3 regions of the Glaciecola sp. SC05 genome follow, and region 2 is predicted to be linked to each of the others. Evidence: predicted binding sites of a transcription regulator. Region 2 holds the regulator's gene; each other region holds the start of a gene.
The links. Region 2 encodes LexA, which represses DNA repair genes until DNA is damaged. Its sites were predicted from a motif close to TACTGTATNNNNATACAGTA; they were not measured.
Positions count from the first base shown of each region.

Region 1: the regulator LexA is predicted to act here: its motif matches at 3,513-3,532, upstream of recA (recombinase RecA).
Region 3: the regulator LexA is predicted to act here: its motif matches at 6,217-6,236, upstream of AB9H30_RS04935 (YebG family protein).

Region 1 is NZ_JBGIYY010000001.1:40,199-48,649, forward strand. Features, by position in the region: gene mutS (DNA mismatch repair protein MutS) at 15-2,654, opposite strand; gene AB9H30_RS00170 (CinA family protein) at 2,763-3,374, shown strand; gene recA (recombinase RecA) at 3,715-4,758, shown strand; gene AB9H30_RS00180 (putative bifunctional diguanylate cyclase/phosphodiesterase) at 4,973-7,654, opposite strand; gene AB9H30_RS00185 (chemotaxis protein CheB) at 7,830-8,451, shown strand, end outside.
Region 2 is NZ_JBGIYY010000008.1:45,810-54,260, reverse strand. Features, by position in the region: gene AB9H30_RS08885 (SURF1 family protein) at 1-235, opposite strand, end outside; gene AB9H30_RS08880 (DUF2909 domain-containing protein) at 266-475, shown strand; gene AB9H30_RS08875 (cytochrome c oxidase subunit 3) at 477-1,361, opposite strand; gene AB9H30_RS08870 (cytochrome c oxidase assembly protein) at 1,364-2,002, opposite strand; gene ctaD (cytochrome c oxidase subunit I) at 2,031-3,641, opposite strand; gene coxB (cytochrome c oxidase subunit II) at 3,653-4,762, opposite strand; gene lexA (transcriptional repressor LexA) at 5,213-5,836, opposite strand; gene plsB (glycerol-3-phosphate 1-O-acyltransferase PlsB) at 5,986-8,424, shown strand.
Region 3 is NZ_JBGIYY010000004.1:49,023-57,473, forward strand. Features, by position in the region: gene AB9H30_RS04915 (YhdP family protein) at 1-2,828, shown strand, start outside; gene AB9H30_RS04920 (carbon-nitrogen hydrolase family protein) at 2,821-3,645, shown strand; gene tldD (metalloprotease TldD) at 3,638-5,083, shown strand; gene AB9H30_RS04930 (MBL fold metallo-hydrolase) at 5,080-5,844, opposite strand; gene AB9H30_RS04935 (YebG family protein) at 5,886-6,170, opposite strand; gene AB9H30_RS04940 (HAD family hydrolase) at 6,304-6,867, shown strand; gene AB9H30_RS04945 (helix-turn-helix domain-containing protein) at 7,248-8,451, shown strand, end outside.

The sequences.
Region 1 (8,451 bases), on a different contig from region 2:
GTATGCGACAAAGTCTAGCGCTCTGCGCTGTTGAGTTGTTTACGCCACTCATACATCAATGCCTGTGCCTCTCGGGGTGATAGTTCGTCTAGGTCGACGGCCTTTAGTTTTTGCTCTAGCCAGTGCGGCGCGTCTAGTGCAATATCCATTTGTTGATACTTATCATAGTGTTTTGTTGCGTTGCGCGAATCAACAGAGGCATGAGGAGTATTTAATGTCGCTATGCTTGACGCTGAGGGCGCAGCGCTCGCTAATGAGTTAGCAGTTTGGTGTGCATTGTCTTCTAGTTCTCTGAGTTTTTGCTTAGCCACGCCAAGCACCGCTTTTGGCACTCCAGCCAATTTCGCAACCTGAAGACCGTAGCTCTTGCTCGCCGCGCCTCGCTGCACCTGATGCATAAACTTAATATCGTCATTGTGCTCAATCGCGCTCAAATGCACGTTTTGAATGTGCGGGTATTGTTGATCGAGGATGGTTAACTCAAAGTAGTGAGTAGCAAATAGAGTATAACAGCGGATGTTGTCTGCTAAATACTGTGCACACGCCCACGCTAATGACAAACCATCGTAAGTGCTGGTGCCGCGGCCTATTTCATCCATTAACACAAGGCTATTGCTAGTCGCGTTATTTAAAATATTTGCCGTCTCGGTCATTTCCACCATAAAGGTCGAACGGCCAGACGCTAAATCATCAGCCGCGCCAATGCGGGTAAATATTCTGTCGATTGGGCCTATTTTAGCGCTTTCAGCCGGAATGAAGCTGCCAATGTACGTTAGCAGCACAATCAATGCGGTTTGGCGCATATACGTAGATTTTCCGCCCATATTTGGCCCGGTGATCATGAGCATTTGGGTGCTGTCAGATACATATAGTGGGTTGGCAATAAAAGGCGCGCTCATCACATGCTCCACGACGGGATGACGGCCGCCGGCATACTCTATTAGATTGTCTTCGACTAACTGTGGGGCGCGTAGGTCGAGATTAATTGCGCGCTCAGCGAAGTTGCTCATGACGTCTAATTTCGCGATAGCGGATGCGCTGAGCATCAACTGGTTTAAGCTGGGCATAATGCTATCGAACAGCGCCTCGTATAAACGCTTTTCTAAAGCTAGCGCGCGGCTTTGACTGGTCAGTACTTTGTCTTCATGCTCTTTTAGCTCTTCAATAATATAGCGTTCGTTATTCTTTAAGGTTTGTCGGCGCACATAGTCAGGTGGCACCAGAGCGCTGTTTGCTCGACTGACTTCAATATAAAATCCGTGTACTTTATTGTAATTGACTTTTAAGGTAGAAATGCCGGTGCGCTCTCGTTCACGCACTTCGAGCGCATCTAAAAATGCGCTAGCTCCTTGCGCCAAATCACGCAGCTCATCAAGCTCTTCGCTATACCCAGGCGCAATTACGCCGCCATCTCTTAGCACCACAGGTGGATTCTCGATAATCGCGCGATTTAAAAGTTCTGCAAGTTCTGGATAATGTGATATTGCATCAAGATAGTAGCTGACCACTTTGCTGGTTTTATCGTCAACATTGAGCTGCGTTAATTGCGCGAGCAATTCAGGCAATTGATTGAGGCCGTGGCTCAATCTAGCAAAATCTCGTGGTCGTGCACTGCGCAAGGCAACTCTGGCGAGAATGCGTTCGATATCGCCAATTTCTTTTAATAGGCTTTGCAGTTGCTGGTAGTCAGACGATTGAATGGCGCTGATGATGGTATGGCGCTTTTCAATTTCGGCTTTGTCTCGAATAGGTTGATGCAAATATCGCTGCAGCAGTCTCGAGCCCATGCTGGTCGAGGTCTTGTCAATCACACTCAATACGGTATTTTCAGTGCCACCCGATAAGTTTCTCGTTAGCTCTAAATTTCGCTGTGTAGCGGCATCCATATATAAAATGCTGCTGTGATTATCGTGGGTGATTTGGGTAATATGTATCAGTTGAGTGCGCTGGGTTTCTTGCACGTATTGCAATACGCAGCCGGCACTGCCGATGGCAAGCATATCAGCATCAATACCAAAGCCGTCGAGGTTTAGGGTCGAAAATTGTGCGTTGAGTTTACTTAACGCCGTTTGCTGATCAAACTCCCAAATTGGACGGCGGCGTTTGCCTTTAAATTTTTCAAGCAGGTGCACATATTCAAAATCTTCGCAATACAGTAACTCTGCAACTTTGATGCGCTCTAGTGCACCCAAAAAGGCTTCTTCACCGGCGCAGTCAATTACGTGAAAGCGTGCGCTGGCCAAATCAATATAGGCAATGCCAAACATATTTTTGTGCGCAGTGACGGCGGCCAATACTGCGTCTTGTCTATCGTCGAGTAGAGCTTCGTCGGTGACAGTGCCCGGAGTCACTATTCTAACAACTTTACGGTCAACCGGGCCTTTGCTAGTGGCAGGATCGCCTACTTGCTCACAAATGGCCACCGATTCGCCCATTTTCACCAGCTTTGCTAAGTAATTTTCAGCGGCATGATAGGGTACGCCAGCCATAGGGATTGGCTCACCGCCAGACTTACCTCTTGCAGTGAGTGATATGTTCAGTAAGTTTGATGCCTTTTTTGCATCATCAAAAAATAGCTCATAAAAGTCGCCCATGCGGTAAAACAGCAAAATATCTGGGTGGTCAGCTTTTATGCCCAAATATTGCGCCATCATCGGCGTTTGTTTTGAGCTTGAATCGGCAGTTGTATGGGCGCTCGGCATATTTTATGTACAGTCTCTAATTAAACGGTTAGCCAGATTTGCTTATCTATCGATCGCTTTATGATGAATTTGATAGCGGATGCCGCAAATCATTTATTTAAAAATGAAGGTGCGCTATTGTTAGACACAGATAGTCTAATGCAAAACAAGAGAAGAAAAAACGCCTGTATGCTCAATGCTCACTTTAAAAACAAATATCAATTAGCCGAGCAACTCGGTGAGGCGCTGCAAACCGCGCAAGCCAGCGTTTGCACCATAGAATCTTGTACCGGCGGCGGCTTAGCTTTTGCAATAACCGATGTGCCGGGCTCATCTGCTTGGATTAATCAGTCTTGGGTAACTTATTCTAATCAAGCTAAAACTGATTTAGTTGGAGTGGCTAAGCAAACCCTCGATAAGCATGGCGCGGTTTCTGAGGAAGTCGTTATCGAAATGGCCAAAGGCGGTCTTCAGCGGGCAAAGGCAGACTTTGCTGTTGCTATAAGCGGAATTGCAGGCCCCGGCGGAGGAACACCGAGCAAGCCAGTAGGCTTGGTATGGTTTGCAATCCAAAGCGCGACTGATACACATACTTTTAATCGCTGTTTTTCAGGTGATCGTCAGCAAGTGCGAGATCAAGCCATTGTGTTGGCCCTTGAAAAACTGATCTCTTGTGTAGTTCAAGCACAATAAATCCCGTGGCATACTTATCCCATCAATATTTACCTATTAGCTGTATAAGATGGCTAAGCGACCTCCATAAAAGGTCTAAATTAAATTAATTTACATGTAAATTCATACAGTTATAAAAAAGTGTAAATAAAGCGTTGAAACTGTATAACCATACAGTATACTTGCGATATAAATGATTACACCTAACGTTCATCTATATGAGCGAGTTTTACTAAATATTTTATAAAAGAGTCTTTAGTAAAGCACACAGTAGCTAAATCATTAAACATAACAATTATTAGCCACAACAATTTTTTAGCCTGAGCGATGTACTTTGCCAGCATGATTAAAGGAAATATAAATGAAAAATGATACTAACAAAGCAAATGCACTAGAAGCAGCCCTTTCGCAAATAGAAAAGCAGTTTGGCAAAGGCTCTATCATGAAGCTTGGCGAAAACCGCACCATGGATGTTGAAACCATTTCAACAGGCTCATTAGGTTTGGATATTGCATTGGGTGCAGGCGGATTGCCAATGGGCCGAATAGTTGAAATTTATGGCCCTGAATCATCAGGTAAAACCACATTAACGCTTGAAGTGATTGCCTCTGCACAGCGCGAAGGTAAAACCTGCGCATTCGTCGACGCGGAGCATGCGTTAGACCCAATTTATGCTAAAAAATTAGGCGTTAACATCGACGAACTACTGGTCTCTCAGCCCGATACTGGGGAGCAAGCGCTAGAAATCTGCGACATGCTTACTCGCTCAGGAGCGGTTGATGTGATTGTGGTAGATTCAGTGGCTGCACTCACGCCAAGAGCCGAAATCGAAGGTGACATTGGTGATTCTCACATGGGCCTTGCGGCTCGTATGATGTCGCAAAGTATGCGTAAAATTACCGGTAACCTAAAGCGTAGCAATACCATGCTAATTTTCATCAACCAAATTCGGATGAAGATTGGGGTCATGTTTGGTAATCCTGAAACGACTACCGGTGGTAATGCACTTAAATTTTATGCTTCAGTGCGCCTAGATATCAGACGTATTGGTGCGATTAAAGATGGTGACGAGGTTGTCGGTAACGAAACTCGCGTAAAAGTGGTTAAGAACAAAATTGCTCCACCTTTCAAACAAGCGGAATTCCAAATCATGTATGGTCAAGGCATTAGCAAAGAGGCCGAGTTGGTTGATTTAGGTGTAAAACATAAGCTGATAGATAAAGCTGGCGCTTGGTATAGCTGCAACGGTGATCGTATCGGACAAGGTAAAGCAAATGTTGTGCAATATCTTAAAGATAACAAAGCCTTAGCGAATGAGATTGAAGGTAAGTTAAGAGCCGAATTGCTTATGCCAAAAGTAACTGACGACGCGGTAAAAGAGTCAGACGATACTGCTAAGGCATAAGCCGTAAAATAAAGGTTTTACCTGTTTAACAGCGAAAGGCCGGTTAGAAACTCAGCGTGATAATGCATTGTAACGCTTGGGTTCTAATCGGCCTTTTTATGTCTTGATATATCATTTACCGAGTTGTTAAAAAACTCTATAGCCTAAGTTAAATACAAAGTAAAAGAGGAGCATATATGCGTATTCCTCCATTTTTTAAGAACAATTTTATGGCTTATGGGTACTCTAAGAGCAAGGCTGAGACTGATTTCAGCGGCACAGGTTTGCTGATACAGAATCCTTGAAAGCTATTTACACCAAGCTTAGCAATGATGTCCAAAATGGCAGTGCTTTCGACTCCCTCAGCCACTACTTGAAGCTCTAAAGAACGAGCAAGCGCAATAATCGCTTTTACAATTTTGGTGTTGTTGTTGTGTTCTGATAAATCATCCAGAAAGCTTTTGTCTATCTTGATAATATCAAAAGGATAGTTTTGCAAATAACTCAAAGATGAATAGCCTGTGCCAAAATCGTCAAGCGCTAATCTGATCCCAGTTGACTTAATTTCTTTTAAAATAGCCTTTACTTTTTCTGGTTTATTAATAATTACCGATTCAGTCATTTCCATGACTAATTTGCTGGGGTCAACCCCATATTTTACGCAGCAAGTTTCTATATGCGAGACAAAAGAGTCTTCTAGTAGTTGCTTTGCTGAAACATTGAAGGTGAGGTAAGTGTTTGTGGCAAATTTTTTATCTTTTTGCCAGCGGCCCAATTGCCTGCAGGCTTCTTCAATTACCCACCTTCCCACTTTTACTATCATGCCTGTTTCTTCTAGCATATGAATAAAGCGATCAGGGGCAACAATGGTTCCTTTTTTATTCGTAAACCGCAGCAGCGCCTCAAAACCGACAATGGCAGAAGTTTGGCTATTGCATATCGCTTGGTAATATAGACAAAAGCTGTTGCGTTTGAGTCCAGTACGTAATTCATTAAGCAAGTTGATGCGTCGTTTTGCACCAATTTCTAAAACTTCATTAAAAATTTGGTATTTGTTTTTACCTTCTCTTTTAGCGCTATATAGCGCAAAGTCAGCATTTTTTAGTAATGTGTTTGGGTCAGAGCTAGCAAAGCTTCCTCTCGCTACGCCAAGGCTGGTAGTGATAAATATCTCATTGTTGTCAATCATGTAAGGTTCGGCCACGCATTGAATCACTTTTTCAGCCACTACCACTTCGTCAGTTACATGATCGTCTTTGCCTAGCAATACAACAAATTCGTCTCCGCCAAAGCGGGCGACAGTGTCATTTTTACGTAGGGTATTGATCAATCGCTCTGCTACTTTTTGCAACAAAATGTCACCAATATTGTGGCCCAGCGTATCATTGACGTCTTTAAAACCGTCAAGATCCAAGAAAAATACCGACACTAATGCCTCATCGCGCTGAGACGCTAAAAAGGCCTGTTGCAGACGGTCATTAAATAATACGCGATTAGCGAGGCCGGTAAGCCCATCGTATTCAGCAATGTGGCGAAGTTTTTCCTGAGTGATATATCGTTCGGTGACATCAGCACAAGTGCCTAAAAAGCCCTCGACTTCGCCATCCGCAGAGAACAATATGCGCATGCTAAAATCGACCCACTTAGTGGTGCCAAGGGGAGTGACTAATCTTACTTCCTGGCTATAGTCTTCAGCTTTTTGAAGACTGTCGTAGAGGGCTTCTAAAAAGTCGGTGACTTCTGCGGAGTGAATAGTATTAATCCAATTTTGGCCCAGTCCCTCATCGCTCGCGAGTCCAGAAAACTCAAACCACTTGTCGTTTGCAAACACGCAGTTCCAGTCTTTATCGACTCTTATGATGGCAACAGGTGCAAGTTGAGTGAGGGCGTTGAGCTGTTGGGATGTTCGTTTATACTCTTCGGCACTTTGGCGCATGTCAGTGGTATCTTGAATTTGCAAAGTAGTGAAGCGCTGCGCGCCATGCATGTATCTGAAAATAGTCAGATTGACTATGCAGACACTGCCATCGTCTCTTCTGGCTTCACGCTCTAACCAAATTCGCGGTCCCATGGCTTGCTCAGAAACACCAAATTTTGCCTGTTGATTTGACCATTGAAATAAAGAATCATAAGTGGGAATAAAGTCGCGAATGTCCATGCCGGCAAGACTAGGGCTGCCTGTGTGTTCTATTTCAAACTCTGATCGAATTAACATGTCTTGAGCAACAGGATTGCTCAGCAATATCGTAAAATCACTGTTTACAACGACAACTCCGACCGGTGATGACGAGATTAAGCTGCTAAGGTAGCGATTGTTTGCAATTTTTTTATCAAGCCCTAAAAAATTACCACGAACAGTCTCGGCGCTTTGCAGGGTGCACATGACTGCGCCGATGATTGGCTTTAGTTTGTGCATCAACGCGGCGGTGTAATCTCCATTTTTATTTGCTAATACACAAATTGCGCGCAATTCACTGTGCAGCACAATGGGTAAAATCATCACCGAAGAAAATTCAATATCTTTGCACAATAATGCTCTGGTGCCGGTGGGTATAGGGTTATTGTAGTAGATAGACGTGGTCAGCAGATTCTTTTGACTCACCCAAGCCGATAAAACGCTATCGTTGACAAAGGGTTTATTATTGCCGTAGTACAGGGGTGTTAACTTGGTATTCGCATAGATTGGGAATTCAGCATCTTTCCCTGATACAAAGCACACTGCAAAATCGCTGTCGGTGATGTCGGCTAGATATTTTAAAACGAGATGGAATATTCTGGTAGATGCATCGGGGTCGAATAGTAGTTCTTGTATGGCGTCAATGGCGTCGCGAGTGCCGACGTCTTTGCGTCTATTGTTAAGTTCGTTTGGTTCTTGGAGAGCATGCCTTGCGGCTTCGTCTATTTCTTTTTCTTTCATTTAGCAGTAGTTTCCTAAAACCAATATTTGTTAAAGTGCGTAACTTTCTTATAAGACTGCTGTATTTTGCAAAAATAATGTTATAGTTTTCAAGATAATACAAACAGCTAAAAAGCGCATCAATCTACGTTGATTTATGAATAATTAACAAACCATTATCAGAAGGTATCAAACCATGGCGGTTAGGTCAAAGAACAGTGTTGCTAGTACTGAATTAAATCTTCCGACCCACTACATAGGCATCGGTGCTTCTGCTGGCGGATTGGAAGCTCTGCAGAGTCTGCTTCAGAACCTACCTGTAGATACTGGTGCTTGTTTTGTTATCGTTCAGCATTTATCACCCGATTTCAAAAGTATGATGCTAGAACTGCTTAGCAAGCACACCAGCATGACTATTCAAAATGTGCAAGACGGTGTTTTAGCCAAACCAAATACTATCTATTTACTGCCCCCCAAAAAGAATATGATCGTTGCACAAGGCGAGCTTTTGCTAACTGAAAAAGCCCCTGACTCTGGACTTAATCTTCCGATTGACGTGTTTTTTCGTTCACTGGCCGAAGATCAACAGCATCGTGCTATTGGCATTATCTTATCGGGCACGGGGTCTGACGGCAGCCGCGGCGTAAAAGCGCTAAAAGAAACGGGTGCATTAATCATTGCTCAAGAGCCCGACAGTGCTAAATTTGAAGGTATGCCCAACAGTGCAATTAATACTGGTATTGTGGATTTGATTTTGCGCCCAGAAGATATGGGGGCAAAACTAGCCACTTACATTGAGCATCCATTAGTGAGCGGTC
Region 2 (8,451 bases):
TACTCGGATTACCCGTAACAAGTAATGGAAAATCAACAAAGTCTTCTGGATTGTCAGCGACTTCTTGAACCAACATTGGATTTGCAGCTTTGCGTTGCTCTATTTGCGCAAGTCGATCTTCTTTTTGATACTTGCGATCTAGCTGCCAAAATCCTAAGAAAAACATAATGACAATACAAGCGATAGCTATTAAGGTAAATAAAATACTTAGCTTGTTTGCACTGCGAAAGAGCATGCTAGTTGTCCACCTTTAGGAATGTTTACTATGTTAGCGATAAAAATCACCATTGGAGCATTGCTCGTATTTATGATTTTTAACTTGTTTAAAGCGATGAAAGTTATGCTGAAAGGCGAGAAGACTGAACCTATGAGTAAATTTATAGGCCGCAGGGTTCTGGCATCGGTTATCATCGTCGTGTTGATTCTGATAGCCATTGCCACTGGTGTAATTACACCAAACCCACGACCTTATTAATCTATATGATATAAACCACGAAAAACAGTAAGACCCAGACTACATCAACAAAATGCCAGTACCATACGCCGGCTTCGAACGCAAAATGCTCTTTAGGCGTAAAATGCCCCTTCATGATACGAGCAAACAATACGATCAAGATTATCGTACCTAAGGTCACATGCAAACCATGGAACCCGGTCAACAAGAAGAATGTGTTTCCATAAACTCCCGATTGTAAAGTCAACCCAAGATCACGATACGCGTGAACATATTCATAGCCTTGTAAACCTAGGAAAATAACGCCCAATAAGATCGTTATACCAAGCATTACAGCTAACTGCTTGCGCTTGTTACCCTCTAGCCCAGTATGAGCATAGTGCAGAGTAACTGATGATATTAGTAAGATAATGGTGTTCATTAGGGGCAGGCCCCAGCCCATCGCAGTTGTTTCAGTGCCACCTGGCGTAGCAACTAGCGGCCACATTGCTTCGAATGCTGGCCATAGTACTTCATTAGTCATTGCGTTGTTTGAAGCCCCTCCTAGCCATGGCACCGCAATAAATCGGGCATAGTACAAGGCGCCAAAGAAGGCAGCAAAAAACATCACTTCTGAAAATATAAACCACGCCATACCCTGGCGATAAGACCTACCTAACTGCGCGCTATATAAGCCACTCATAGATTCGTCTATTTGGTTCTTGAACCAGCCCACTACCATTACCGTGAGCATGACCAAGCCAGCAAGCAAAATGTATCCGCCTATACCCGACTTGTCGCGAGTCACTTCAACAACAAAGTTGCCCGCGCCAACCGCGATTAAAAATAACGCTACCGCGCCAACAATTGGCCACACGCTTTGTTCGGGTACATAGTATTTTTGATATTGTTCTTGTGGTTGAGCCATGCTTATCTCCGTAGGCTGCTATTCATCGCCACTACTTCTGCTTCGTCAGCATTTTCGGTGATGTCATACAATGTGTATTGCAAGGTAAAAAAAGTAATATCTTCAGGTAGTTGCGGGTCAATATAGAAATTCATTGGCATAAGCGCTTCATCCCCCGCTTTTAGGGGTTGATGCTTAAAACAAAAGCATTCCGTTTTATTGATATAAAGTGCCGCCATGCCCGGTGATATAGAAGGTATTGCTTGTGCAATAATATCTCTTTTGGTTGGGTTTCTGACAAAAAATGCAACTTCACTCATTTCGCCAGGGTGGATTTCAACGCGCTTTGTTTGCGCCGTAAATTCCCAAGGCATTCCCGAGTTAGTGCGAGTAATAAAATCGACCGTAATGACTCGAGACGTATCAATGTCTATAGATTCATAAACTGCTGCTTGGTCGCTTGGCTTACCATTAATGCCGGTAATATCGCAAAATACGTCATACAACGGGACCAAGGCAAACCCAAACCCAAACATACCCAAGACCACCATCAACAGCTTCGCAACAGTTTTGCCATGGTTTTGAGGCGCTTGCACAACACCATCGTCAGGAGCGCTAGTTGCGCTCTGACGATTTAAAGGTGCTTGCTTGTCATCTGACATAAATTTCCTCTTGCCTATTGTCTATTGTCTATTTGATAACAGGCGGTGTTTCAAAGGTGTGATAAGGCGCTGGAGAAGGAATTTCCCATTCTAGGCCATTAGCTCCATCCCACACTTGTGAGGAAACTTTGTCACCTTGTTTACGACATGCTTTTATGACCAACACTAGGAAGATTAATTGCGATAAACCAAACGCAAATCCGCCGATGCTTATCCATTTGTTAAAGTCAGCAAACTGCAAAGCATAATCAGGTATACGACGAGGCATGCCGGCTAGCCCTACAAAATGCATAGGGAAGAACAATAAGTTAACTGAAACTAATGAACACCAGAAGTGTGCTTTTGCTAATGGAATGTCGAACATACGACCAGTCCACTTCGGTAGCCAGAAATACACGGCAGCCATGATCGAGAAGATAGCACCAGTCACCAGTACATAGTGGAAATGAGCTACCACAAAATACGTGTCATGATATTGGAAATCTACTGGCACAATGGCGAGCATTAATCCTGACAGGCCACCAATGGTGAATAGAACGATAAATGCGATAGCAAAAAGCATTGGGACTTCGAAAGAAATACTGCCTCTCCACATCGTCGCTACCCAGTTAAATACCTTCACACCCGTCGGTACGGCAATGATCATCGTCGCTATCATAAAGAACATCTCAGCGACCACCGGCATACCCGTAGTAAACATATGGTGAGCCCATACAATAAACGATAATAATGCAATCGACGCTGTCGCGTAGACCATAGAAGCGTAGCCAAACAGCCTTTTACGAGAGAACGTTGGGACAATTTCAGAGATGATACCAAAGGCCGGCAAAATCATGATGTAAACTTCAGGATGACCGAAGAACCAGAATATGTGCTGAAACAGCACTGGATCACCACCGCCGGCAGCGTCGAAGAAGCTGGTGCCAAAGTACTTATCGGTAAGCACCATGGTTACCACACCCGCAAGCACTGGCATGACTGCTATCAACAAGAAGGCAGTAATTAACCAAGTCCACACGAACAACGGCATCTTCATGTAAGTCATACCAGGCGCACGCATATTGAATATGGTTACAACAACGTTGATCGCGCCCATGATTGAACTGATCCCCATAATATGCACAGAGAATACAAATAGCGCCGTACTGTCTCCGCTATACGTTGTTGATAATGGCGCGTAGAACGTCCAACCAAAGGCTGGTCCGCCACCTTCAACAAACAATGAACCCAACAAAATAGCGAAAGCAAACGGTAAAATCCAGAAGCTCCAGTTATTCATGCGTGGCAATGCCATATCTGGCGCCCCAATCATCATGGGGATCAACCAGTTCGCAAGTCCTGTAAAGGCCGGCATAACTGCACCAAAAACCATTATCAGTCCATGCACGGTGGTCATCTGATTAAAGAAATTAGGTTCAACGATTTGTAAACCCGGCTGGAATAATTCAGCACGAATGACCATAGCCATTGCGCCGCCTACCAAGAACATAATAAACGCAAACCACAGATACAAAGTACCTATATCTTTATGGTTTGTGGTGAGCACCCATCTCATCAGCCCTTTCGGGATGTGGTGATGATGATCGTCATGACCATCATGTGAATCGGCGCCGTGTGCAGTATCTGTTACCGTCGACATCTAATTATCTCCTAGTTGCCATTCATAATGGCGTTAACATCTTTTGCTTGTACCATATCGCCAGTGTTGTTACCCCAAGCATTACGTTGGTATGTAACGACCGCAGCAATCTCTGACATGGTGAGCTGTTTCGCGAATGACTGCATGGCAGTGCCAGCTTTACCGTACACAATGATATCGATGTGTGCAGGCTTGTCATTTAATGCAATTGAAGAACCTTTAATTGCTGGGAATACGCCAGCTAGGCCTTCGCCGTTAGGCATATGACATGCAGCGCAAACCGCTTCATGTACTCTTTTGCCATCAGCCATTAGTTCTTCCATTGACATATTCATCGCCAACAAACGTTGCTCTTCTTCTTTTGCTCTTAAAGCAATCGCTTCTTGCTCGTCAATCCAGGCAGCGTAGTCAACTGGATCTTTTGCAATAACTACGATGGGCATGAAGCCATGATCCTTTCCGCATAGCTCTGCACATTGGCCGCGGTAAACCCCTGGCACGTTTACATTAGTCCATGCCTCGTTTATAAATCCAGGGTTTGCATCTTTTTTCACTGCAAAGTCTGGCACCCACCATGAATGTATAACGTCATCAGAAGTAATTAAAAAGCGTACTTTTTTTCCGGTAGGAATAACCAAAGGGCGATCAACCTCTAGTAGGTAGTTCTCACCTTTTGTAAATTTGTTGCGGATTTGCTCTTGTTGGGTTGCCATGGTGGAAAAGAATTCCACATCATTATCCATATACTTATAGTGCCATTTCCACTGGGAACCTGTCACCAGCACGGTAATGTCAGCTTTAGATGCATCTTCCATCTCAATCAAAGTATTGGCAGCAGGCACAGCCATTGCAATCAGTATCAAAAACGGCACTACCGTCCAAGCAATCTCAACTTTTACGTTGTCATGGAAATGTGCAGGTTTAGCACCTTTCGATTTACGGTGCTTTACCATTGAGTAAAACATTACACCAAATACGATGACCGCAATCGCGATACAGATGTAAAACATCATCATATGCAGGCCATAAACTTCTTGGCTGATATCTGTCACGCCAGGGCGAAGGTTAAGATCGGATCTCTCTGATGCACTAGTGGCTAGTACCATCATGGGCGCACTCATCAATAGAGCACTTAAAGTAATTTGCAGCGACTTCACACTTGACTCCCAAAATTGAGGTTGACGTATTCTTAATACGAGTTCTGTTTTGCCAGTTATTTTTCTAGACAAAATCAGAAATTCTACGTCCGATGTTATTAGAATGTGAATAACTCGCTAATGATTAATCAATCCGAAGGATACGTCTAGTACTTTTTGGAGAAAAACCATACAAACAGTTCGTATTTACTAATAGTTAGCTTATTTTTTAATCAAATGGAAGTTTTGAGCGTAAATAATCACCAATTTGCCGTGAATATTGTTGTACGTAACTTGCAAGCAAGCTTTTGTAAAAACATAGAAAAGGCAGCAGATTTTTCTGCGAATTTCAGGTGGTTTATGGCTTAAATTTGTATCATTTTAGGAGAAAAAAGGGCAGTTTCCTGAGAAGAAACTGCCCTTTTTTTTGCGGTCTTAATTTAAATTTACGTTATCTCTAATAACGCCTACTGCAAGCCCTTCTATCTCGAAATATTGTGTCCGCAGATCGACTTCTATTGGTGAGAAATCGTCATTTTCAGCATGCAATATCACCAGCGGCCCTTTCTTCTCGAAGCGTTTTACGGTGACGTCATCATCTATTCTAGCAACCACAATTTGGCCGTTTCTGACATTATTAGTTTTGTGCACAGCTAATAGATCGCCATCCATTATCCCAATTTTCATCATACTCATACCGTTAACTCTTAACAGAAAGTCAGCACCAGGGTGAAACATTGCTGGGTCAACTTTATAGTGCGAGTCGATGTGTTCCTGAGCAAGGATAGGTTGACCTGCTGCCACCCGACCAATGAGGGGAATACCTTGCTCAATTTCGTCTTCTAGTGGACAGTTGAGCTTTATCCCACGAGACGTTCCCGGTAGGATTTCGATCACATTCTTCTTCGCCAATGCCTTGAGATGTTCTTCAGCGGCGTTTGCAGATTTGAAACCGAGCTCTCTCGCAATTTCTGCACGAGTAGGCGGCATACCAGTATCAATCATGGTTGTTTTTATGAGTTTGAGTACTTCTTCTTGCCTAGGAGTTAGTGGACGCATAACCAGCCTGTTTTTCTATACAGTTAGTTGGAGTATATCCTTTAATTGGCAAAGCGCAATACTCTTAATTTAATAATTGCTTTTTAAAGCTAGGCATAAGTACCTGAAAGCATGTTAATATTTAAGCCTTACTTTGATTCGGAGTGCGCATGTCACAGATTGGTTCTGCTTTTCGTTGGTTAGCATCTAAAGCCATAGGCTGGTTAGTTTCAGTAAAAAGCGTGCCTGCGGATATTGAAAAAGAGTTAGGTATCGATAAAACGAAACCTATTGTGTATTTATTGCAAACCGAATCCTTTACCGATCAGTTAGCTCTGGCCAAGTCGGCCCGAGCCCTAGATTTGCCCAATCCATTTGAAAATATAGAGATCGCTGGCGCTGAGCGCAAACGACGTTACTTCCTAACACGCCCTCAAAACTTATTAACCCGCAGGGTTAAAAAAACCAGCATTGAAGATGTTTTTACAGAATACTTTCACTTACACAGAGAGCACCTCGACATTGATTTACAGGTGATCCCCGTGTTTATCTCTTGGGGACGCTCTGCTGGTAAAGAAAAAAGCGGCTTTGCACAGCTATTTGCCATCAAAGCATCTCCAAACTGGCTCCGAAAGCTTTTTATTGTGCTGTTTTTTGGGCGAGACAACTTCGTTAGCTACTCAGCTCCGGTGTCTACGCGACAAATGTCTGAACTGCATGGCAGCGACAAACAGATAGCGCAAAAACTAGTGCGCGTGGCGCGGACGCATTTTCAGCGTAAGCGACAAACCCTCAGTGGCCCTACCTTGCTCGAGCGACAAACCTTATATAACTCAATTTTAGGCGCTACTTCAGTCAAACTTGCAATAGACGAACACGCGAGACAAAAATCTATCAGCCCAGAAGCTTGTCGTCATGAGGCACTGAAATATATCGACGAAGTGGCCGCCGACTATCGAGAGGGCCTCATTCGTATTGGCGACAGACTACTCAGACGAATTTGGAATAAAATTTATGATGGTATTGATGTCAGTCATGCAGAGCGCGTCAGAGAGTTAGCAAAAAACGGGCATGAGATAATTTACGTGCCCTGTCATAGAAGTCACATGGATTATTTATTGCTTACCTACGTGATTTATAACGAGGGCTTGGTGACGCCGCACATTGCGGCCGGCATTAACCTTAATTTTTGGCCTGTAGGCGGAATTTTCAGGCGCTGCGGGGCTTTCTTTTTAAGGCGGAGTTTTGCAGGCAATAAACTCTACACCGCGGTATTTAGAGAGTATCTCGAGCTACTCTTTAACAAAGGCTATTCGGTGAAGTACTTCCCAGAAGGTGGCCGCAGCCGAACAGGGAGACTACTTCCGCCAAAAACCGGAATGCTTGCGATGACTTTGCAAGCTATGACCAAGGGTATCAAACGTCCAGTCTCGATTGTGCCGGTTTACATTGGCTATGAGCACGTGATGGAAGTAAAAAGCTATATGAAAGAGCTAAAGGGAAAGTCAAAAAAGAAAGAGTCCCCTACTCAAGTATTTTCGGCTATTCGTAAGCTTAAAAACTATGGACATGGTTTTGTTAATTTCGGTGAGCCAATTCAGCTTAGCAACTTTTTAGATGAGTCGGTTAGCGACTGGCGTGAACAAAAAGCCCTTGATGACAAAAAGCCAAAGTGGTTGACCCCCGTCGTAAATTCGCTGGCTGATAAAATCATGACGAGAATTAATCGCGCAGCAGCACTTAATGGCTCAGCGATGGTGGCGTTATGCTTACTGTCTTCTAAAACACAGATTGTAAGTAAAAAAGCATTAGTCGAATCCATTAATGACTACTTACAACTTTTTACCCAGGTCAAGTTCAGTCAAGACTCGACCTTACCAGACGAACCTGCTGATGCATTGGTAGATCGCACGCTAGCCTTAAATCGCTTTGAACAAAGCCAAGATACCTATGGATCGATGGTGTCACCAAAAGATGATAATGGTCTGCTATTAACTTTTTATCGCAACAATATTCTGCATATGTTCGCGATTCCAGGCCTTGTTATGACCGCGGTGTTTGCGCATAAACAGCTTGAAAAAAGCGAATTGATAAGCCTCGTGCAGACCCTTTATCCACTGCTAAAACGCGAGTTCTTTTTGCATCACAGCAATGAACAAGCAATCGAGTATGTGGAGCATTTAGTCGACTATATGGCATCTGTTGGTTTACTCAAACAGCAAGGTGACTACTTATCACCACCAGTTGCTACGGCTGAAAAGTTCCATTCAGCTTGGCTGCTCAGTCGCACAATGCAAGAGACGCTGCAGCGTTATGCGACCGTTTTGCATGTCTTAGAAACCGAGAAAATCATTGGCCGTTCACAACTCGAAAAACAAAGTCAAACCATCGCCGAGCGATTGTCTGCACTGTTTGGCATGCACTCACCAGAGTTTTATGACAAAAATGTGCTAGGAAGTTTCGTGATGGCGCTCAGAGAGAATAAACATTTAAGTAACCGAGAAGACGGTAACCTCGCGTTTTCTGAGAGCAGTTTGGCATTAAAACGGGCGATTATACCGCTGGTGTGGCCTGAAATTATTCAACATTTAGAGCAAATACACACATAATGCCAACTATGGGCAAATCGTATTAAC
Region 3 (8,451 bases), on a different contig from region 2:
ATAGCCTGTTACCCTTAAGTGCTCTGCTGGACGATGAGGCCTCATTAAAAATTGCGGCAATGCAGCCAAATATTGAACTTGCATCAGTTTATGTAAAGGCTAATACAGATGGTCTGCGAATTGTTTCTCAAAATAATAGGCTTGCTTGGCTAGCGCACGAGAACACTCCTGGTATTGATGAACTTCGTCTGGATATTTATTGGTCTGGTAAAAATGGGGTATTCAGGCTGCATGGCGAAAATGCCGAACTCCAAAGCAACGCACTGTTTGAGCGAAACTTGAGAATGGACAAGCTCGATATGCGCTTGCAATTCATGAACGTCAATGACGCTTGGTCAGTTTCAAGCCTAGTGTCAGATGTTCAGATTGATGGATTAATATTAAATCCGAGCATAAGTTATAGTAGTGCAAATCAAGTATTGTCGATTCTTACTGAGGTGCAAAAGTTTCCCTTATCAAAAATTCCCAGTCTTTTGCCCAATAATTACATGAGTAGCGATGCCAAAACTTACCTGAGCAATGCATTTGTGGGTGAGGGAGAGGTCACTGACGCTCATGTTTTATGGCATGGCAAAGCCTCTGATTTCCCCTTTGATGATCAATCTGGGACGTTTCAAGCATCGGTTAAAATAGCAGATGCTGACTTTGATTTCTCCGATCGCTGGCCGGCTTTGAATAGACTTAACATTGATCTGTTATTTGAAAATCAAAGTTTGTTAATGCGCGCCGATACTGGGCAACTCGCTGGCGTAGAGCTGAGCAATCTTCATGCTGAAATACCTAGCCTCTCGAATAACGCGACCTTGACAATCTTAGCCGATGGCAAAAGTGACGGGGAAGCGGTGGCGCAATTAATGCAACAAAGTAGCCTTAGCGAAACATTGGGTAGAGTTTTGTCACAAGATGTTGTCGTTACCGGCCCTGTGAACACTAATTTAAACTTATACATACCATTGTCTGACCCAAGTAATACGCGAGCAGTAGGTACAGCAACCCTTATCGAAAGTGACGTACGTATTACTGCCTTAGGTATCGACTTTCAACGAGCTAAGGGGGTTATTAATTTTGACAATGACAGACTTAACATTGCGGGGCTCGAGGCAAGCTTACTTGAGCAGGCGGTTAGTATTGATTTGCTTGGCCAAAGAGAGAACTTGAGTTATCAGTTAGATATTGGTATTCAGGGCAGTTGGCTAGTCGACAACCTTATTGGGCGATATGCGCCTGAGTTAGACCGCTACCTTGCGGGCGAGGCTGATTGGATACTTGATCTAGATGTAATGTTGCAGGACAAAGACTATACCTACACCGCAGAATTGCAAAGCACCCTTGATAAAGTGTCTTCGCAATTACCAGCGCCATTGCAAAAACAAAGTGAGCAAGCTTTGCCTCTATCTATTAACGCAAGCGGTAATAATATTGCTTCTGAAATTACACTTCAGCTTGATCGGGATGTAAGGTTTGAGGGCATTTTGCCGCATAAAGAAAGGCAATTTAGCCGCGCGCATTTAGCATTGGGACAAACTGATTTTGTTGGTATGGGCGTAGGCTTTAGCATTAGTGCTAACCTACCTTTTATCGATACCGAGAAATGGGTGGCAAGCGTGGCTGCCTTGGTCGGCGGTCTGCAACAGTCGGAGCGTTCTATTTTATCGTCACCGGAGCGAATATTTGCACAGGCCGACCAACTGCTGCTTGCGGGCACACGCATTACCGATGTAAATGTTACGGCAAAACGCCTAGATCGTGATTGGCTGTTAGAAATTGATGCTGATCAAATGCGAGGCACTGCCGATATTAGCAGCGACTGGGTGTCAAAAGGAGTTCGCATTGATGCTGACTATATCAAGCTCAACGACATTGATTTTAGTGTCGCTGCTACTCAGGCAGAACGTGAAATTGACCCTAAAACGATGCCGAATATCAAATTTAACTGCGCCGCTTGTGAGATTGCGAACATTGATTTGGGAAGGGTGACACTGGAGGCTGAGCCGAATAATGACGGTCTAGAAATAACCCGATTACTTATAGAATCAGAAAATGGCACTATTAATGCGTTAGGACAGTGGTACCAGCGGCATAGCGACCATTATACCTTTATAGCGGGGGATTTATTAAGCGATGACTTTGGCCGACTATTGAGTAATTTTGGTCTTGATTCAGGCGTTAAAGACTCCGAGGCTAACATAGACTTTGCGCTCACATGGAAAGACTCGCCGATGGATTTTGGTTTTGAGCAACTTGACGGTCAAATCGAATGGAGTCTCACTGACGGATACTTAACCGAGGTCAGCGATAAAGGCTCGCGTATATTTACTTTGTTGAGTTTAAACTCATTGGTTCGAAAGTTGTCATTAGATTTCAGAGATGTGTTTGCAAAAGGCTTTTTTTATGACGATATGAAAGGCAGTATTCAAATTACCGATGGTAAAGCCGATACTCGGGATACCGCTATTGACGGCGCTGCAGGAGATATTGAAATTTATGGTTACACTGACTTAGTGTCAAAAGAGTTAAATTATAATGTGAGCTTTACGCCTAACGTAACGGGTAATTTACCTGTCTTGGTGTACTTTTTTACCGTGAGCCCACCTTCAGCTTTAGCCGCTCTAGCAATAGACCAAGTGCTAACTTCTGCCAAAGTTATTTCAAATGTAAATTACTCAGTTTCCGGCACAATAGATGATCCAGTGCTTATCGAAACTGGCAGGCAGAGCACGGAGGTTGAATTACCCACCCGTCGAGACTTGTTTGAAGAAAAAGAACCGCTAGAGTTTTTGCCGCCAACCGTTGATGACTTATTGCCTTTGGAGTCCAATAGTGAGTGATCTTATTGCTATTCAAATCAACGGCAGTCCCTCGATAGCAGAAAACCTAGAGAAGTTAGACAGTCTGCTCGGCCATGCGAGACCCAAGCCAAATTCACCTGCATTGGCTGTATTGCCAGAATGTGCGATTCAATTTGCTTGCTGTGGAGCAACAATATTAGAAAATGCAGAAAATATGGGACAAGGCCCTATTCAGGCTCGCTTAGCGAATATGGCGCAAAAGCATAATGTGTACTTGGTGGGCGGAACAATGCCCATAAAAAGCAATGATTCGGCTCATTATTATGCGGCTAGCTTAGTATTTTCTCCAGCAGGTAAATTAATTAGTGCATATAACAAAATTCATTTGTTTGATGTAGAGGTACAGGATAAGACGCAGTCCTACCTTGAATCAAAATTTACGCAGCGCGGCGAGCATATTGCGACTTTTGATAGCCCTTGGGGCAAGGTAGGCCAAGCCATTTGTTACGACCTTCGTTTTGCAACGATGTTTGATGCTATGATGCCAATGAATATTGTGGTGATACCCAGCGCATTTACTAAAGCTACCGGTCAAGCTCATTGGCACGCATTGTTAAAGGCTCGCAGTATTGAACTGCAGTGCTACATAGTAGCAGCCAATCAGGTTGGCACCCATCAAGATGGTCGCGAGACTTTCGGGCATTCATGTATTTACTCTCCCTGGGGAGAGTTGTTGTCTGTCATTGAAAACGAAGAAGGGTGGGCCTCTGCAAGGGTTGACTCTGCGCGCCAATTAAGTATCCGAAAACGCATGCCCATGCAGTCACATAAACGAGAGAGATATAAATTTGAATAATTCCGTTGTCGAACATTTACTGCATCAATCTGGATTAGACCAAGCTCAAGTTTTTGCTTATTTAGAGAAAATTTTGCATCATCAAAATACCTTTGCTGATATGTATTTTCAATCGAGCCAGCATGAAAGTTGGGTATTAGAAGACGGCATTATCAAAGATGGTAGTTATAATATAGAGCGTGGTGTGGGTGTTAGGGCAATCAATCATGAAAAAACTGGCTTTGCATATTCTGATGAGATAAATGCTGATGCCTTGCTAAAAGCTTGTAATGCTGCGCGCAGCATCGCCCCGGCCAATGGAAGCCTGAGAGTTGCGCCCCTAGCAGCAGCTCAACGTACCGCCTTATATACCGAAACTAATCCCTTATTAGCAATGACTGATGATGAAAAAATCGCGTTATTACGCTTAGTGGATGAATATGTCCGTAGACAAGAGCCGAGCGTTAGTCAGGTTGTGGTAAGTCTGACAGGGGTGTATGAAGAGATACTAGTGGCAGCTACAGATGGTACCTTTGCTACGGATGTTCGTCCCTTGATAAGACTAAACTGCAGCGTCCTGTTAGAAAAAGACGGTAAAAGAGAGCGCGGAGCTTCAGGCTGCGGTGGGCGAAGAACCTACGAATTTTTCAGCGCGCAAACTGAAAGTGGGATCCCAAGATATGAACAGCTTGCCAATGAAGCATTGCATATGGCAAGAGTGAACTTAGAGGCGGTTCCAGCGCCCGCTGGCGCGATGCCGGTAGTGTTAGGCAGCGGCTGGCCTGGTGTACTCTTGCATGAAGCGGTCGGTCATGGTTTAGAGGGCGATTTTAATCGCAAAGGTGCTTCTACTTTTAGCGGCAGAATGGGTGAACAAGTCGCTTCAAAAGGCGTAACTGTAGTTGACGACGGTACGCTTGCAGATCGCCGCGGCTCACTTTCAGTTGATGATGAAGGAACGCCTACTCAATATAATGTGTTGATTGACGATGGAATTCTTTGTGGTTACATGCAAGACAAGATGAACGCAGGTTTAATGGGTGTGCCAGTAACCGGCAATGGTCGCAGAGAATCCTACGCGCATTTACCCATGCCGCGTATGACAAACACCTATATGTTGGGCAAAGAGCATAGCGCTGAAGAGATTATCGGCTCAGTAAAAAAAGGCATATTTGCCCCTAACTTTGGTGGCGGGCAAGTGGATATTACCTCCGGTAAATTTGTTTTTTCGACTTCAGAAGCATACTTGATTGAAAACGGTAAAATAACGCAACCCATTAAAGGCGCTACACTGATTGGTAATGGACCTGAAGCCATGCAAAAAATCTCGATGATCGGCAACGATTTAGCCCTAGATGCTGGTGTTGGTGTGTGCGGGAAAGACGGTCAGTCAGTTCCGGTTGGCGTAGGTCAGCCAACCCTAAAAATTGACGAAATGACAGTAGGTGGAACTGCTTAAGCTTCTGATTGGCTTTTGAAGCGAGCCAACCTTCTTGCTAAATGAAAAATGGTTTGTTGGACATTTTGAGGTTTGTTTGGTGCTCTGGAGACCAACTCTGTTATTTCGTCTTTGGATATTTGCTGGCTTGGAACATGGGCCATCATAATTGTGTATCCATTTAAATCATTCAGCCGCTTCAATGACGCTTTATAGTCCTTAGGATGATTTACTGGGTAAGGAGATTGAAGTTGCCCTCTTACTTTTACGACTAAGTCGGCAACATAGCAGCACTTATGTTCATGGTTTACTACGGAAATATCCATACTTGTGTGACCAGGTGTATATAGCACTTGCCAATCACTAAAACCCGGTACCGCCTCACCATCAGCTAACATCAAATCTGGATGTAGATTAGGCGGATACCATATAAAACTCCGTTTTCTACCTAATTTACTGGCCACCCAATGCGCTAAAAATATATCAGTTAAATGGGATACTTTACCGCCGATGCCAGCATACCACTGCTTATTAAATACGCCGCTAATAATCTGACATCCAGATTTTTTACGTAAATAATGCGCGCACCCAGCATGATCTGGATGCATATGTGTAACTAAAACGACTTTTAGATCGCTGAGAGGACGTTGCAATGTGTGCTTAAAATAATCAGCAATTACCGTAAAGTCAGCCTTGCACGCCCCATCAAGTAAGAGACAACCGTGGGGGTATTCAATTAAGAATATATTTTGAATGTAGCCACGTAGTTGATGTATATGCATGCCTTGATTATAAGACAGATTTAACTCATCCTACCAGCGCTTTATGCCTTTTTAATTGCGACCACGTCGGCTTTTTCAGCTTCAAGTATATTATCTGCTTGTGTACCGCGAAGCAGTTTACCGACAGATTCTTTATTTTTAGCAAGTAAGATGGACAGTTCTTCGGCAACCGCCTCGTCCAACTCCACCCCTTTTTGCTTAATGTAATGACTTAGATTATCTGCTATCTCCAACATTTTGTCGTATTGGTCAGCTTCTTTTTTATCAGTGGTTACCAACTTATCGACTCCTTTATGTTGAACCACGTATTGCGTGATAACGGCCATGTGGAACTCCTCGTTACATAAAATAGACCTATACTATACTCCCATGCACTGTACAAATAAACAGTCTCGTGGTCTAAATGTTAGAATTAACACTATAAGTCAGCGTGGATAGTTTTTGTATAGGCGGTATGTAGTGTTTTGTTTTACTAAAGTAGCGGGCATCATTTTTGATTTGGACGACACGCTGGTTCATGCAAATCTAGATTTCAAACAGATGAAGCAAGAAATTGGCTGCGATGAGGCAATGGATATATTGACTTATATTGAGCAAATTGAAAGTTGTGATGAGCAAGAGAACGCTCGGCAAACTGTCTTGAGGCATGAGCTAGAGGATGCTCATACTTCAGAGTTAATCACCGGCGCTTTAGATTTCATTTTAAACGCTCAGCAACTGGGGATCCCACTGGCTATTGTGACCCGCAACTGCAGAGAGGCGAGTGAAATCAAAATACGCAACAACAATATTCCCATCAATTTGCTTATTACTCGTGAAGATGCTCGCCCCAAGCCTCATCCTGAAGGCTTATTAAAGATCGCTGAGGGATGGCAACTACCGTGTCAAAAAGTTGCCTATATTGGTGATTATATTTATGACATTGAAGCTGCTCACAACGCCAATATGCAAGCTTGGCTCTATAAAGGAAGTTCAAAAAATAAACAGTATGCAGACAATCTGTCGTTTGTACCTAAATATTAAAGGCCGAAATTTTTATTGTTGATAATAGTTTAAGAAAATTTTAAGTAACATCAGAAAAAATCGATTTGCGATGAAAATTTGCACAGCTTAATTTCCACTCGGAATCAGTGTTAAATACAAAGGTAAAAGCTATACAACTATAAGATACAAAATGAGGGAAATAAGCAATGGATGCTGTACACGTGGTCTTGTCGAGCGAAATGCTCTCGACAAAGGTGATATCTATAAAGGATTTATTGATAGGGATAGCGATAATATTGTTCGGACCCTGCTGTCTATATATCAGAAAAATGTTATCGCGGGTTCACGGAGTTACTGAACACTCCTCTCAAAAATATGTACAAAGACGCCAAATAAAACCTCGTAAAAGTACGGCCCATGTGGCAGAGGCTTTAAGCGGTGTTATTGAAAACATGGTTCACTCACAATATGTTGTAAAGGACAAAAAGCGATACCCATCGCTTTATCAAACACCACTAAGAGATAACCTTCAGGTTTTACGGGCACTATCAAACGAGCTTCAACAAAGTACGCATTTTGCTATTGATTCTGCAACCCCAAGCAATAGTATCGGTAGCTCACAAGGTGTGTCTGAGGGTATTCAAAAAGCGCTTGCTTCAGAGCAAGTTTTGCACGATTTATTGCCTGCTATCAAAGACTATGCTGAAACAGAAAACATCAATATTAGTGTGTTTGAAAAAGCTCATGGTTATATCAATATAAGGAACGGTGTTGCTGAGAAAATGTTAAGGGAGCTGCTCTTAAATGCAATCAAACATAACCCTGCTCACACTGATATTCATTTCACGTGCAGCTTTACTAAAAGCCACGTAGTTTTTGAAATCAAAGACGATGGCGTCGGCATACCCGCGGGTGTTCTCAATGATGCTTTTGCCAAAAGTAAAGCGATTCAAGTAAACCGCAGCCGTCGGCTTTCAGATGCTGAAATACGCATAGACATCAAAACAATTGCGGTACAAGCAGCCCAGCTAGGCGGAAAACTAGTTATGAGAAGTGCAATTAATATGGGCACACATGTACGCCTTTTGCTTCCAGCTGCAGAACTAATATCGCGGCCGCAGTATCTTCGCTACAAGAAACCTGAAACATCGGTTCAGCCGGCCTGCGATAGCCGTAAGAAAGTGTTGGTGATCACAAAGCACTCTTTGATGAACGACACTTTGTACAGACACCTTCAAAATCAATACTCAGTTTACTGCTATGCTTCATTTGATAGAGCTTTGTCTGCATTATTTGAAATTAAGCCTGACATTGTTGTGGCTGACTTTAGTTGGCAGCATGCGCTAGGTATTCAGTTCTGTCAGTTTTTACGAGGGAGCTCTGCTATGTCGCAGGTACCTTTTGTTATGGTAACGATGGCATTAGATCAAGCTGAAAGAGTTAAAATGTACGCCAGCGGTGTTAGTGCGATTATTGAAAAGCCTTTAGACCAAGACGAATTAAAGACGGTGCTAAACAATATAGTGCGGAATCAAACCGTGTTTGAAAATGAAGTTAAAGAAGCGTGTGTTGCCTATACTATAGGCGATAAGGCGACTGAAACACTAGCAGAGCAAAATGAGT